DNA from 2 places in the Herminiimonas sp. NPDC097707 genome. Region 2 is predicted to be linked to the other one. Evidence: predicted binding sites of a transcription regulator. Region 2 holds the regulator's gene; the other holds the start of a gene.
The links. Region 2 encodes LexA, which represses DNA repair genes until DNA is damaged. Its sites were predicted from a motif close to ACTGTATNNNNATACAGT; they were not measured.

Region 1 (5,875 bases), 610 kb from region 2:
TCGTGTTTTTCAGTATGCGACAGCAGGGAAGGACGGATCAGGTTTGCCAGCTTGCGTCCCAGGCCTTCATGCGATTCGACCTCGGCGTGCTTCAGGAAGTCGGCCGTGGTCACGATGCCGATCACGCGTCGGCCACGATCGATGACCGGCAATGCAGTCAAGTCATGTGATTTGAATTGCCGCCATGCTTCTGCCAATTCCGTGCCGAACTCCACGTGAATCACATCTTTCGACATGATGTCTGCACACTTGGTGCCGTCGAGGCGGCGTCGATATGCCTGCATTTCCGTTTGCAGCATGATGGATTCCAGATCGTCGCGGCTGATATCCAGCACCTGATTGTAGCGTGCCAGAACGACATCCAGATCCTCCGGTGTGATGCCGGTACGCTCGGTCGGCGCGACGTCCTTCGTGTTGTGCTTGTTGCCGCGATCCGGTTGCACGATGTGCGGATAACGACGTCCGGTTGCATTATTGAAAAACAGCGCAGTCAGCAACAGCAGCAGTGAATTCAAGGCGACCGGTATCAGTACAAAGTTGTAACCCATGGCATGTACGGCCGGGCCGCCCAGGACGGCCGTCAGCGCTACTGCGCCGCTGGGCGGATGGATGCAGCGAAAGGTAAACATGGCGCCGATGGCGAGCGAGGCCGCCAAGCCTGCGGCCAGTATCGGTTCGCCTACAAATTTTGCGCAGGTTACGCCGATGATCGCCGCGATGATATTGCCACCCATGATGGACCACGGTTGGGCAAGAGGACTGGCGGGAACGGCGAACAGCAGCACTGACGACGCACCCATGGGGGCGATCAGCCAGGCGGCATTGATATCCTTGCCGAGAATAAAGTAGCTGCAAAGAGCCGTGAGTACGATACCGAATAATGCGCCGGCGCAAGCGCGCATTTTTTCATAACGATCAACCAATCCAGATGCGGGGACAATACGGAGAAGCAACTTCAATTTCGATAGAACCATATTATCCCTGACGAATTCGTAAGCCCGTTATTACATCACAATATGATACGTCTAGCAATGCTGTTGCCAAAATCGGCAACGCGTACTGTCGCCTGTATCCGTCCCGGATGCAACAATCCTGGTATTTTTCACGGCAGGCAAGTGTAAATATGTTGCATCCTGAATGCAAATATTATTTGAGCAAATGACATGACGCATACGCTCTGGTGTCGGCCATATGTATCCAGGCCAGGTGCCTCGAACAGATCGCAGTTGTTCGGGCTGGGCAGGGTCGCTTGTGAAGAACCGCCCTTATCGGTTAAAAACATTCATCTCATGCAGCACGAAGAGGAAATAGAATATTGGTAGAAAAACGGAGGAGCTGTTGTCCAAACCTGCAGAATCAGCATAGTGTTTGGTACGCATCTTCACATAATACGGAGTCTGTTTTACGTACCGATCCTGCCTGATCGCCAAAAGGAAATCATCTGATGCCTGTCATTACCAATATAGAAGATCTGCGCGTACTGGCGCAAAAGCGCGTGCCGCGCATGTTTTACGATTACGCCGATTCCGGTTCCTGGACTGAATCGACCTATCGTGCGAACAGCGAAGATTTCGCCAGAATGAAGTTTCGCCAGCGGGTCGCGGTCAATATGGAAAATCGCACGCTGCAAACCACCATGGTGGGGCAAGAGGTGCATATGCCGGTGGCGATTGCACCGACCGGCTTGACCGGCATGCAGCATGCGGACGGTGAAATTCTCGCGGCCAAGGCCGCCGAGAAATTCGGCATCCCCTTTACCTTGTCGACCATGAGCATCTGTTCGATCGAGGATATTGCCGCCCACACCAGCAAACCGTTCTGGTTCCAGCTGTATGTGATGAAAGACCGTCCCTTTATCGAACGTCTGATCGAACGCGCCAAGGCGGCGAAATGTTCGGCACTGGTATTGACACTGGACTTGCAGATTCTGGGGCAGCGTCACAAGGATTTGAAGAACGGCCTGTCGGCGCCACCCAAGCTGACCATCCCCAACATCCTGAACATGATGGGCAAGCCGCGCTGGTGCATGGGCATGCTGGGCACCAAGCGACGCAGTTTCGGCAATATCGTCGGCCATGCCAGTGATGTGTCGGACATGTCCTCGCTATCGGCATGGACCTCGCAGCAATTCGATCTGGCCTTGTCCTGGAAAGACGTCGAATGGATCAAGAAATGCTGGGGCGGCAAGCTGATCATCAAGGGCATCATGGATGCCGAAGATGCGCGACTGGCCGTGGCCAGCGGCGCCGATGCGATCATCGTGTCCAACCACGGCGGTCGCCAGCTTGACGGCGCACTGTCCAGCATCGCGGCATTGCCGAGTATCGTTGAAGCAGTCGGCGATCAGATCGAAGTGCACATGGATGGCGGCATCCGCTCCGGACAGGATGTGATCAAGGCACTTGCGCTGGGTGCGAAGGGCACGTATATCGGCCGCTCCTTCCTGTATGGTTTGGGCGCGATGGGCGAAGAGGGCGTGAGCAAATGCCTGGAAATCATCGAGCGGGAACTGGATCTGACGATGGCATTTTGCGGTCTGACGGACGTGAAAAAAGTCGACAGGAAAATTCTGATTCCCGGCACTTACTAATCCGCATCCAGGTAAACCATGCAAAAAGGCCGCACATGTGCGGCCTTTTTGTATCCCGGAACTCTTCTAGGACAGCAGCGTGGCACGATGCCGGGCGGCAGTTGCGGCCAGCGCGTAGCGGTTCACGCTATAAGAAGACGGTGTGCTGAAAACGGGTTTGCCGAGGGCACGTGTCGCGAGTGGTTTGAGCAATATCTCCGGAATCTCCAGCGGCAAGATAATCGGTTCAACGTGCACCGGGCCGCGACGCTTGATGATCTCTATTGAAAGGCGTCCGATCGCCAGCGGCTTGCAGAGCATGCGCAAGGGGGCGGGCGATGCCTGAGCTTGCGCGTCCAGAGGGCGAAACAAAAACGTCAATCCTTGCGTGGCGGCAGCCGCCAGGTGCAGGCGTCGCAAATGGTCGTCCCGTGCTTGCGGCAACCAGCACAGCAATGCACCGAAGCTGGCGCTTTTCAAGGCCTGCTCCACAGCCCAGATCTTGTCTGCCGGCTTGTCTACTTCTATCAGTGTGACTTTGCTCATGTCTATCCCGCATTCGCTCAGGCTGGCGGCGATTGCAAGATGCGCAGGCGCCAGCACCACCACGGTTTTACCGGTTTGCGTGATGCGCGTCAGTGTTGATGCGAGCAAACGCAATTCGCCGCCGCCGGGATTGGCGAGCAGCAATTCTGTCAAAACGGAAGGTGGCCAGCCCCCATGCGGCAACTGCTGATCCAGCTCGCGATATCCGGACGAAATCGCTTTGGCGCGGGACGCTCCGATCTGATCGTGCAGCCAGATGGAATCCGGCTGCGACGCAAGAATGGGCGAAGTGGAAAAAGGAAGAGCAGAAGCCAGTGCAGCCATAAAACCTCCAAAGTGCTGTTTGGGACAAGACACCGCGTGCCGGTGAGTTATCAATATACTGTATATATGTACAGTATAAAAGGTTTAAGTGAAATTTTTAGCGTTTTTTTCTGCGACCTGAGCACAGTTCGCCGTCAGGCGCGTTCACCCGGACTGAAACGGGCAGGCGGCATATCGACAAGGCGGCGCACTCACCACAAGGTATAGGCCATGATGAATCCTGCCGACACCATGGTCGTCAGCGCAACGGCGAACAGGATTTCAGCTATGCGCGTCAGCAATTGCACGATGCCGCGATGTTTGGTGCGCAAGGCCCAGAAAACGCAGTAAGTACAAAGCAGAAAGAGCAGCGCGCTGAGAACGAAGATATCGTCGACGACTGTTCCGCCCACTGTTCTGCCTACGGTTGAAAAGAGCGTAACGCCGGTGATGCACAGGCCGGCCATGGTGCCTGAAGCTGACAGCAGGTGGCGCAGTTCTTCGCGTGTATTTTGATCCATGAGTAATCTTCTAATGACAGATTAGAGCTTCACTCGCGTACGGCTTTATGGCTGGCCGGAATTCGCGGCGTTTTGTACTAGCGCGATGCGCCTGCGCAAGTGCTCGGCGGCGACGGTATCGCCGGCATTTTCTGCGCGCAAGACCTGCACGCCCAGCCATGCCAGCAATGGGCGGCGCCATCCTTGCGCGGATGCGGTATCGACCGCTGTTGTCAATACTGCCGGCGTGGCACGATTGCTGCGAAACAGGACGCCGGCGGCGACCAGTTGCGCCAACGGGTCTGCGATATTCTGCAAGGCAGAGGCGGCTGCCGTATCCGAAGTGGCGCCTGCTACGGCGCGATGTTGCGGCGGCAGCAAGGCAATGTTCTGCGTGTTGATGCGCCCGGCCAGAAAGTCGGCATAAACGCGTTCCGGCGCAGCGGCATCCAGCCGCAATTTTTCAAATTCAGGGCAGTCTTCCATCACCAGACTGGCAACACGGCTGGCACAGCGCGTGAGTTCGACCCGCGCCAGCAGATCGGCGCGGCCGGTGCGGGCGATTTCACTGCGCGCCTGTTTGAACTCCTGCGTTTCGACGCGCGTATTGCCTTCCAGGTAGGCGGCGGTAGCGCGTTCCATTGCAGTCCTGGCGTTCATTTGCCAGTCCGGTACCGGTGTGCCGGCACAGGCAGTGAGCAGGGCGGCCAGGCTGGCAGAATAAAAAAGTCGTGGGAAAGATAAGGTCATGGCAGGGTCAACTCCGTGTCGCGTGCAAACGGCCATTTGCGATTGATTTCATTCACCAGTTGCTCGACCTTGCGCAGGCTGCGATCGACATCGGCGCGCAACACGTCCAGATCGCCGGTGGCGATTCTGGCATTGGCGCTGATTGCCTGCGCATCGACCAGTACCGCATCGACCTTTTTCAGGCTGGCCCGTGCTTCGCCCAGCATGGCATTGAGTTGCACTACGGTGGCCTGGCTATTGCCGTCCTTGCCGAATATCTGGGTATCGGCTTTGACCAGCAAGCCATCGACTTTTGCCAGCACGGTATTGGCGCGCTCCAGCGTCGCGACCAATTTCTGTGCATCCTTGTCATTGCCGAACAGGCCGCCGATGGCGCCGTGCGGGCCGTTGAATTTTTCCGTTAATCCCTGCAGATTGGCGAGGCTGGCATTGAGTGCCGATTCGGCCGAGGTCAGACCGTTCAAATTTTCAATCAATTGTTTGGCAGATGCGACCAGCAGCGGAATTTCCGCTGCCACATCGCCGACCAGCAAGGTGCGTTCGGCGCCTGGCGGTAGCGGTGGATCGGCCGGCACGCCGGTGTAGGCGCGTATGCGCGTGCTGCCGACGATGCCGCGCTCCATGGCGAAGACGCTGGAAGTGCGCAACCAGTGCGCATCCTTTTGCGTCACATCGACGATCATGCGCGCCTTGCCTTCCTTGCTCAGTTCGATGCGGCTGACGCGGCCTACCGGAAAGCCGGAGAAGGTGAGATCCATGCCGACCACCACGCCTTCCGAATCGTCGGCCAGTAATACCAGTTCCTGCGTAACCTCGAATGCGCCGCGCGCATACATCAGGTACACAACCGAGCTGCAGATCAGCGCGATCAGGAACAGCAGCAGGATCGCAGCCTTGAATTCAAGGTTATCCGGCGCCGGTGGTGGCTGAGGAAGGGCGGAAGGAAGATCAGCTTGTTCTTGCATGGAGGTCGGGTGCCGTAGTGGAGTCAGGAATCGACGTTAATAATAATTACCCATCAGCGAAGCAATCTCGATCAACAGGATAACGAAAAACAGCCGCACCATCGCCGCCAGTTCATTTGCGGCCTTGGAGCGACTGTGCAGTTGCGTGCTGCGTGTATCGTAAAGTGAAGATGCCATCGGGATCAGGGATACGGCCAGGCTGAAGAAGAGGGTCTTGAGCAGGAATATCATCGAGACGGCGG
Region 2 (5,875 bases):
ATGCGATGCACGTAATCTTCCGGCACATTCGGTAAGTCGTAGTTGACGACGTGCGGCAGTTGATCGATGTCGATACCGCGGGCGGCGATATCGGTGGCGACCAATACCTGCAGGCTGCCATCCTTGAATTCGCTCAGCGCACGCGTGCGTGCGGACTGACTCTTGTTGCCGTGGATTGCCATGCCGCTGATGCCGTCTTTTTCCAGTTGTTCGACCAGTTTGTTGGCGCCGTGCTTGGTGCGAGTGAAGACCAGCACTTGCGACCAGTTATTGGTCTTGATCAGATGCGCGAGCATAGGATGTTTTTTGTCGCGATCCACAGGATGGATTTTCTGTTCGATGACTTCAACGGTGGAATTGCGACGTGCAACTTCAATCATGGCAGGCGAATTCAGCAAGCCATCGGCCAGTGCCTTGATCTCATTGGAGAAGGTGGCCGAGAACAACAGATTCTGGCGATTCTTCGGCAGTACGGCGAGTACGCGACGAATGTCCTTGATAAAACCCATGTCGAGCATGCGGTCGGCTTCGTCGAGAACCAGGATTTCCACCTTGCTCAGGTTGACGGTGCCTTGCTGCATATGGTCCAGCAAACGGCCGGGCGTGGCGACCAGAATATCGACGCCGTGCTTCAGCAACTTGATTTGCGGATTGATGCCGACGCCACCGAAGATAACAGCGGAGTTCAGATTCAAATACTTGCTGTAAGTGCGCACGCTTTCTTCAACTTGTGCCGCCAGTTCGCGGGTAGGTGTCAACACCAGGGCGCGGATAGGGCGTTGTGCGGAAGCCGATGCATGCGGTGTGCCGCTGGTGGCAAGACGGTGCAAAATCGGCAGGGTAAAACCGGCAGTTTTTCCAGTGCCGGTTTGTGCACCGGCCAGCAGATCGCCGCCGGCCAGTACGGCCGGGATCGCCTGTGCTTGAATCGGGGTAGGGATGGTGTAACCGTGTTCGGTGACGGCGCGCACAATTCCATCGGCGAGGCCGAGGTCAGTAAAGGACATGAAAACTCAATAGAAAATTATCGGCCTGTCGCCGCAGAGGGCGCCAGTCGCAGGCAAACGGATTGGGGGTGACGTCAAGAGACAGCGGCAAGGTGACTGGAGATATGCCGCGTGGGGCGAGTATAACAGCAGCGGGCTGCTAGCCGGGGAATAGTTGCCGGCTAGCGGGATGGCTCGATTATTTTGCGAACGGGCTCAGCAGTGACACCATTTGTGCGAATACTTTCGGTGTGCCGGCCAGTACATCACCCTTGTACAGGTAGTCGGACTCACCTTCAAAGGTGCCCATGATGCCGCCGGATTCGGTGATCAGCAGCGAGCCGGCTGCCATATCCCATGGCAGCAAACCTTTTTGAAAGAAACCGTCGATTCGTCCGCAAGCAACATAAGCCAGGTCGAGTGCAGCGGAACCCGGGCTGCGCAGGCCGGCGCAGTTTTGCGTCATGATCTTGAACATTTTCTGATATTCATCGATGTTGTCGGTGGCGCGGCACGGGAAGCCGGTGCTGATCAATGCATCGGCGATCTTGTCGCGTTTGGTGACGCGTATGCGTTTCTCGTTTAAATAGGCGCCGGCACCTTTGGTGGCGGTAAACAAATCGTTGCGAGTCGGGTCGTAGACGACGGCTTGCGTGATCTGGCCGCGTTGCTGCAAGGCGATCGAGACGCAGTATTGCGGAAAGCCGTGAATGAAGTTGGTGGTGCCGTCGAGCGGATCGATGATCCAGACATTGTCGTTATCATCGTGCAGATTGGCGGACGCGCCGGATTCTTCGGCCAGAATGGCGTGATCCGGATAAGCGGTTTTCAGAACCTCGATGATCGCCTGTTCGGCAGCCTGATCGACTTCGGTGACAAAATCATTCGGATTTTTTTCCGTGACTTTAACGCGATCGAGATCGAAGGATGCGCGATTGATGATGGCAGCGCCACGGCGAGCAGCCTTGATCGCCGTATTAAGCATGGGATGCATAGAGATTCCGTTAAAATGGCGACGCTGTCGCGTGAGCGAGAGCTATCCACCTAAATTGAAATTAATGAGCGATGCGGTATGGAGCTGCCATTTCGACATGATTCCTACCGCGCAATGTCGCTATTTTAAATGAACCTGCCACAAACCGACATGTCTCTTTTCAATCGCCTGCGCTTTGTGCTGGTCGAAACCAGCCGTCCAGGCAATATCGGTGCGGCAGCGCGCGCCGTTAAAAACATGGGTTTTTCCGAACTGGTACTGGTCAATCCGCGCTTTCCCGATGCAGCGATGCAGGAAGAAGCAATTGCTTTTGCCAGCGGGGCACAGGATATTCTGTCGTCGGCACGGATAGTCGGCTCGATTGAAGAGGCGCTGGCGGATTGCAACTATGCCGCAGCGGTGACTGCACGCTTGCGCGAATTTTCGCCACCTGTCATTACGCCACGAGAACTGGCGACGCGTCTGGCCGACGAGACTGGCTTGCAGGCGGCCGTGATATTCGGCAATGAACGTTTCGGCTTGCCGAACGAGATTGTGGAAAAGTGCAATGTGCTGATCAACATTCCGGCCAACCCGGATTATTCATCGCTGAATCTCGCGCAGGCGGTGCAAGTGCTGGCGTATGAGGCGCGCATGGCGGCCATAGTCGATGCGCCGTCGGCAGCCAGCAATATTGGTTTTCAGGGAGAAGCAGCGGGTATGGCGCAAATCGAGGGCATGTACGCGCACCTCGAACAGGCCTTGGTGGCGATAGATTTTCTCGATGCCGACAATCCGAAGAAGCTGATGCCGCGCCTGAAACGCCTGTTTTCCCGTACGCAGCTCGAAACGGAGGAGGTCAATATTTTGCGCGGGATTGCCAGGCAAATTTTGGCGAAGCAGAAGAACGCCAAATAAGAATTGAAGTAAGGAACTGTCCCGCTGTTCAATTCCAGGTGCGCATCAAGCCGACGGCCAGGCCTTCCAGCGCAAAATCATCGTGCTCAAGATCGACGCGGATAGCTTGGAAGTCAGGATTTTCCGGTAATAGTTCAATCAAAGAGCCAGTCTTCTTGTAACGCTTGACGGTGACGTCATCGCCCAGACGTGCCACCACGATCTGACCGTTCTTGGCGCTGTCGATTTTTTTCACCGCCAGCAAATCACCATCCAGAATGCCGGCGTCGCGCATCGACATGCCGCGTACTTTCAGCAGAAAGTCGGGTTTGGCGGAAAACAGCGATTTGTCGACGTTATACGTGGCTTCGATATGCTCCTGCGCCAGAATCGGCGAACCGGCCGCCACGCGTCCGACCAGGGGCAGGCTCAATTGCATCAGTGCGGGATGCGGCAGCGATAGTTGCGAGCCGCTTCTGTCCGATCTTGTGCCGCCCATGTCGCGCAGACGTATGCCGCGCGAAGTGCCGGGCGAAATTTCAATTGCGCCTTTGCGTGCCAGGGCCTGCAAATGTTCTTCTGCAGCGTTGGCAGAACGAAAGCCGAGTTCGGTGGCGATTTCTGCGCGTGTGGGTGGAAAGCCGGTGTTTTCTATGGCGTCGCGAATCAGGTTCAGGATTTGTTCCTGGCGGGCTGTCAGTTTGATCATTGCATGCGCCTTGCGTGAGTGATGCCTTGCTGTGAGCTGTTTATATAAACAGTCTGTATTTTTATACAGTGCATGCTTAAACGCAAGCCATTTGCCGATTTATCTACAAGGTCAGCGTGGAAAATTGCGATAAATACCTGAAAGCGTTGAGTTTTCTGCCCTCTGCGCGTATGATTACCGGTTTTCCTCTTCCCACACTCGTCTTGACGCCGGGGTGGGCAATCTTCAATCCGTCCAAAAGGAGCTTACATGCGTCATTATGAAATCGTATTTATCGTCCATCCGGATCAAAGCGAGCAAGTGCCTGCAATGATCGAACGCTACAAAGGCATCGTCACCGCACGCGGTGGTGTTGTTCATCGCGTGGAAGACTGGGGCCGCCGTCAAATGGCGTACCTGATCCAGAAACTGGCTAAAGCCCATTACGTCTGCCTGAACATCGAATGTGACGGCGAAACGCTGACAGAAATCGAAACCGGCTTCAAATTCAACGATGCCGTTCTGCGTCATCTGACCGTGAAAATGAAGAAGGCTGAAACCGCGCCATCGCCAATGATGAAGGCTGTGCAGAAGGAAGATGCTGCCAAGAGCCATCGCACCGAGGCACCTGCTGCCTAATTACTGCAACGACGTATCAGGAGAGTGAATCAGCTTCAGTTTGTAGCCACCATCGCCGAGCGTGAAATACTGCGCTATACCCCGGCAGGCGTCCCGATAGTGTCAGCAGTTTTGCTGCACAGTTCGCAACAAATCGAAGCAGGTGTTCCACGATTGATCGAGTTTGAGATTGCCGCGATTGCCGCGGGAGAAATTTCAGGCAGATTCAATCAAGCCGAGTTAGGCGGAACATTTCAGTTCACAGGTTTCCTGGCACGCAAGAGCCGTAACAGCAAAAGCCTTGTTTTCCATCTCACAGATTTCGAGACCCACATTTAGATACAGGAGCCCAAAATGGCATTCGGTAAAAAATTCGACAAAAGCAAAATGAAAGAAAAACGCAAACAACAAAATCCTTTGTTCAAGCGTAAAAAATTCTGCCGCTTCACCGCTGCACACGTAGAACAAGTTGACTACAAAGACGTGGACACACTGAAAGACTTCGTTCAGGAAAACGGCAAAATCATGCCAGCACGTCTGACCGGCACCAAAGCGATTTATCAACGTCAAGTCGATACAGCAATCAAGCGCGCACGTTTCCTCGCGCTGTTGCCGTACACCGATCTGCACAACGCATAATTAACGACTGAAATAGGAGAAAAACATGCAAGTCATTCTGTTAGAAAAAGTCGTTAATCTCGGCAATCTTGGTGAAATCGTTAAAGTAAAAGACGGTTACGCACGTAACTTCCTGATTCCACAACGTAAAGCTCGTCGTGCGACGACCGCTGCCGTTGCTGAATTTGAAGTCAAGCGCGCAGAACTGGAAAAAATCGCAGCGGAAAAACTGGCTGCATCGCAAGCGCAAGGTGAAAAACTGACCGGCCAAACCGTTCAAATTTCGCAAAAATCGGGTGTGGATGGCCGTTTGTTCGGTTCCGTTACCAACGCCGATATCGCCGTAGCGTTGACCAAGCAAGGTTTTGCTGTTGAAAAAGCACAAGTTCGCATGCCAACCGGCCCGTTGAAAGTAACCGGCGACCACACCGTTGCTGTTGCATTGCACACTGACGTTGTCATTGAAGTCACGATCACCATCGTTGGCGAACACGCTTAAGTTTATTTAAAGCATGTCTGGCACTCGTTGCCTAGAAAAAGCCGGGTTTTCCCGGCTTTTTTATTGCCCATTTTCTGAAAGCGCACACCTCTAGCAGGTATAATTCGCGCCATGAACAACCGTGCCGATCCGCAAGTAGATTCCCTTCGCGTTCCCCCGCATTCGATAGAAGCCGAGCAATCCGTCCTCGGCGGCTTGTTGCTGGACAATGCGGCATGGGACCGTATTGCAGACTTCGTCCATCAGGACGATTTTTACCGTTACGATCACCGCATCATTTTTCAGCACATCGTCAGACTGATCAATGGTTCCCGCCCCGCCGACGTGATTACGGTATTCGAGGCCTTGACCAATAGCGGCAAGGCAGAAGAAGTAGGCGGCGTCTCCTATCTGAATGCACTGGCGCAAAACACGCCGTCTGCCGCCAATATTCGCCGCTATGCTGAAATCGTGCGCGACCGTGGCATTCTGCGCAAGCTGATCACCGTCTCGGATGAAATTTCCGGCCAGGCTTTCAATCCGCAAGGCAAGGAAGTCAAGCAGATGCTGGATGAGGCCGAGTCCAAGATCTTTGCGATTGCGGAAGAGGGGTCGCG

Region 1: imuA (translesion DNA synthesis-associated protein ImuA) is a predicted target of LexA. The motif match lies at 3,497-3,514, and genes of this name have one in related genera.

What each region holds. Positions count from the first base shown of each region.
Region 1 covers NZ_JBIWCI010000001.1:818,316-824,190, forward strand. The annotation lists gene ACIQW9_RS03870 (HPP family protein) at 1-974, opposite strand, end outside; gene ACIQW9_RS03875 (L-lactate dehydrogenase) at 1,445-2,590, shown strand; gene imuA (translesion DNA synthesis-associated protein ImuA) at 2,657-3,439, opposite strand; gene ACIQW9_RS03885 (hypothetical protein) at 3,631-3,939, opposite strand; gene ACIQW9_RS03890 (hypothetical protein) at 3,985-4,668, opposite strand; gene ACIQW9_RS03895 (MlaD family protein) at 4,665-5,633, opposite strand; gene ACIQW9_RS03900 (MlaE family ABC transporter permease) at 5,670-5,875, opposite strand, start outside.
Region 2 covers NZ_JBIWCI010000001.1:1,431,367-1,437,241, reverse strand. The annotation lists gene ACIQW9_RS06915 (DEAD/DEAH box helicase) at 1-1,007, opposite strand, end outside; gene ACIQW9_RS06910 (inositol monophosphatase family protein) at 1,186-1,971, opposite strand; gene ACIQW9_RS06905 (RNA methyltransferase) at 2,110-2,877, shown strand; gene lexA (transcriptional repressor LexA) at 2,906-3,565, opposite strand; gene rpsF (30S ribosomal protein S6) at 3,815-4,183, shown strand; gene priB (primosomal replication protein N) at 4,208-4,501, shown strand; gene rpsR (30S ribosomal protein S18) at 4,517-4,801, shown strand; gene rplI (50S ribosomal protein L9) at 4,827-5,279, shown strand; gene ACIQW9_RS06875 (replicative DNA helicase) at 5,391-5,875, shown strand, end outside.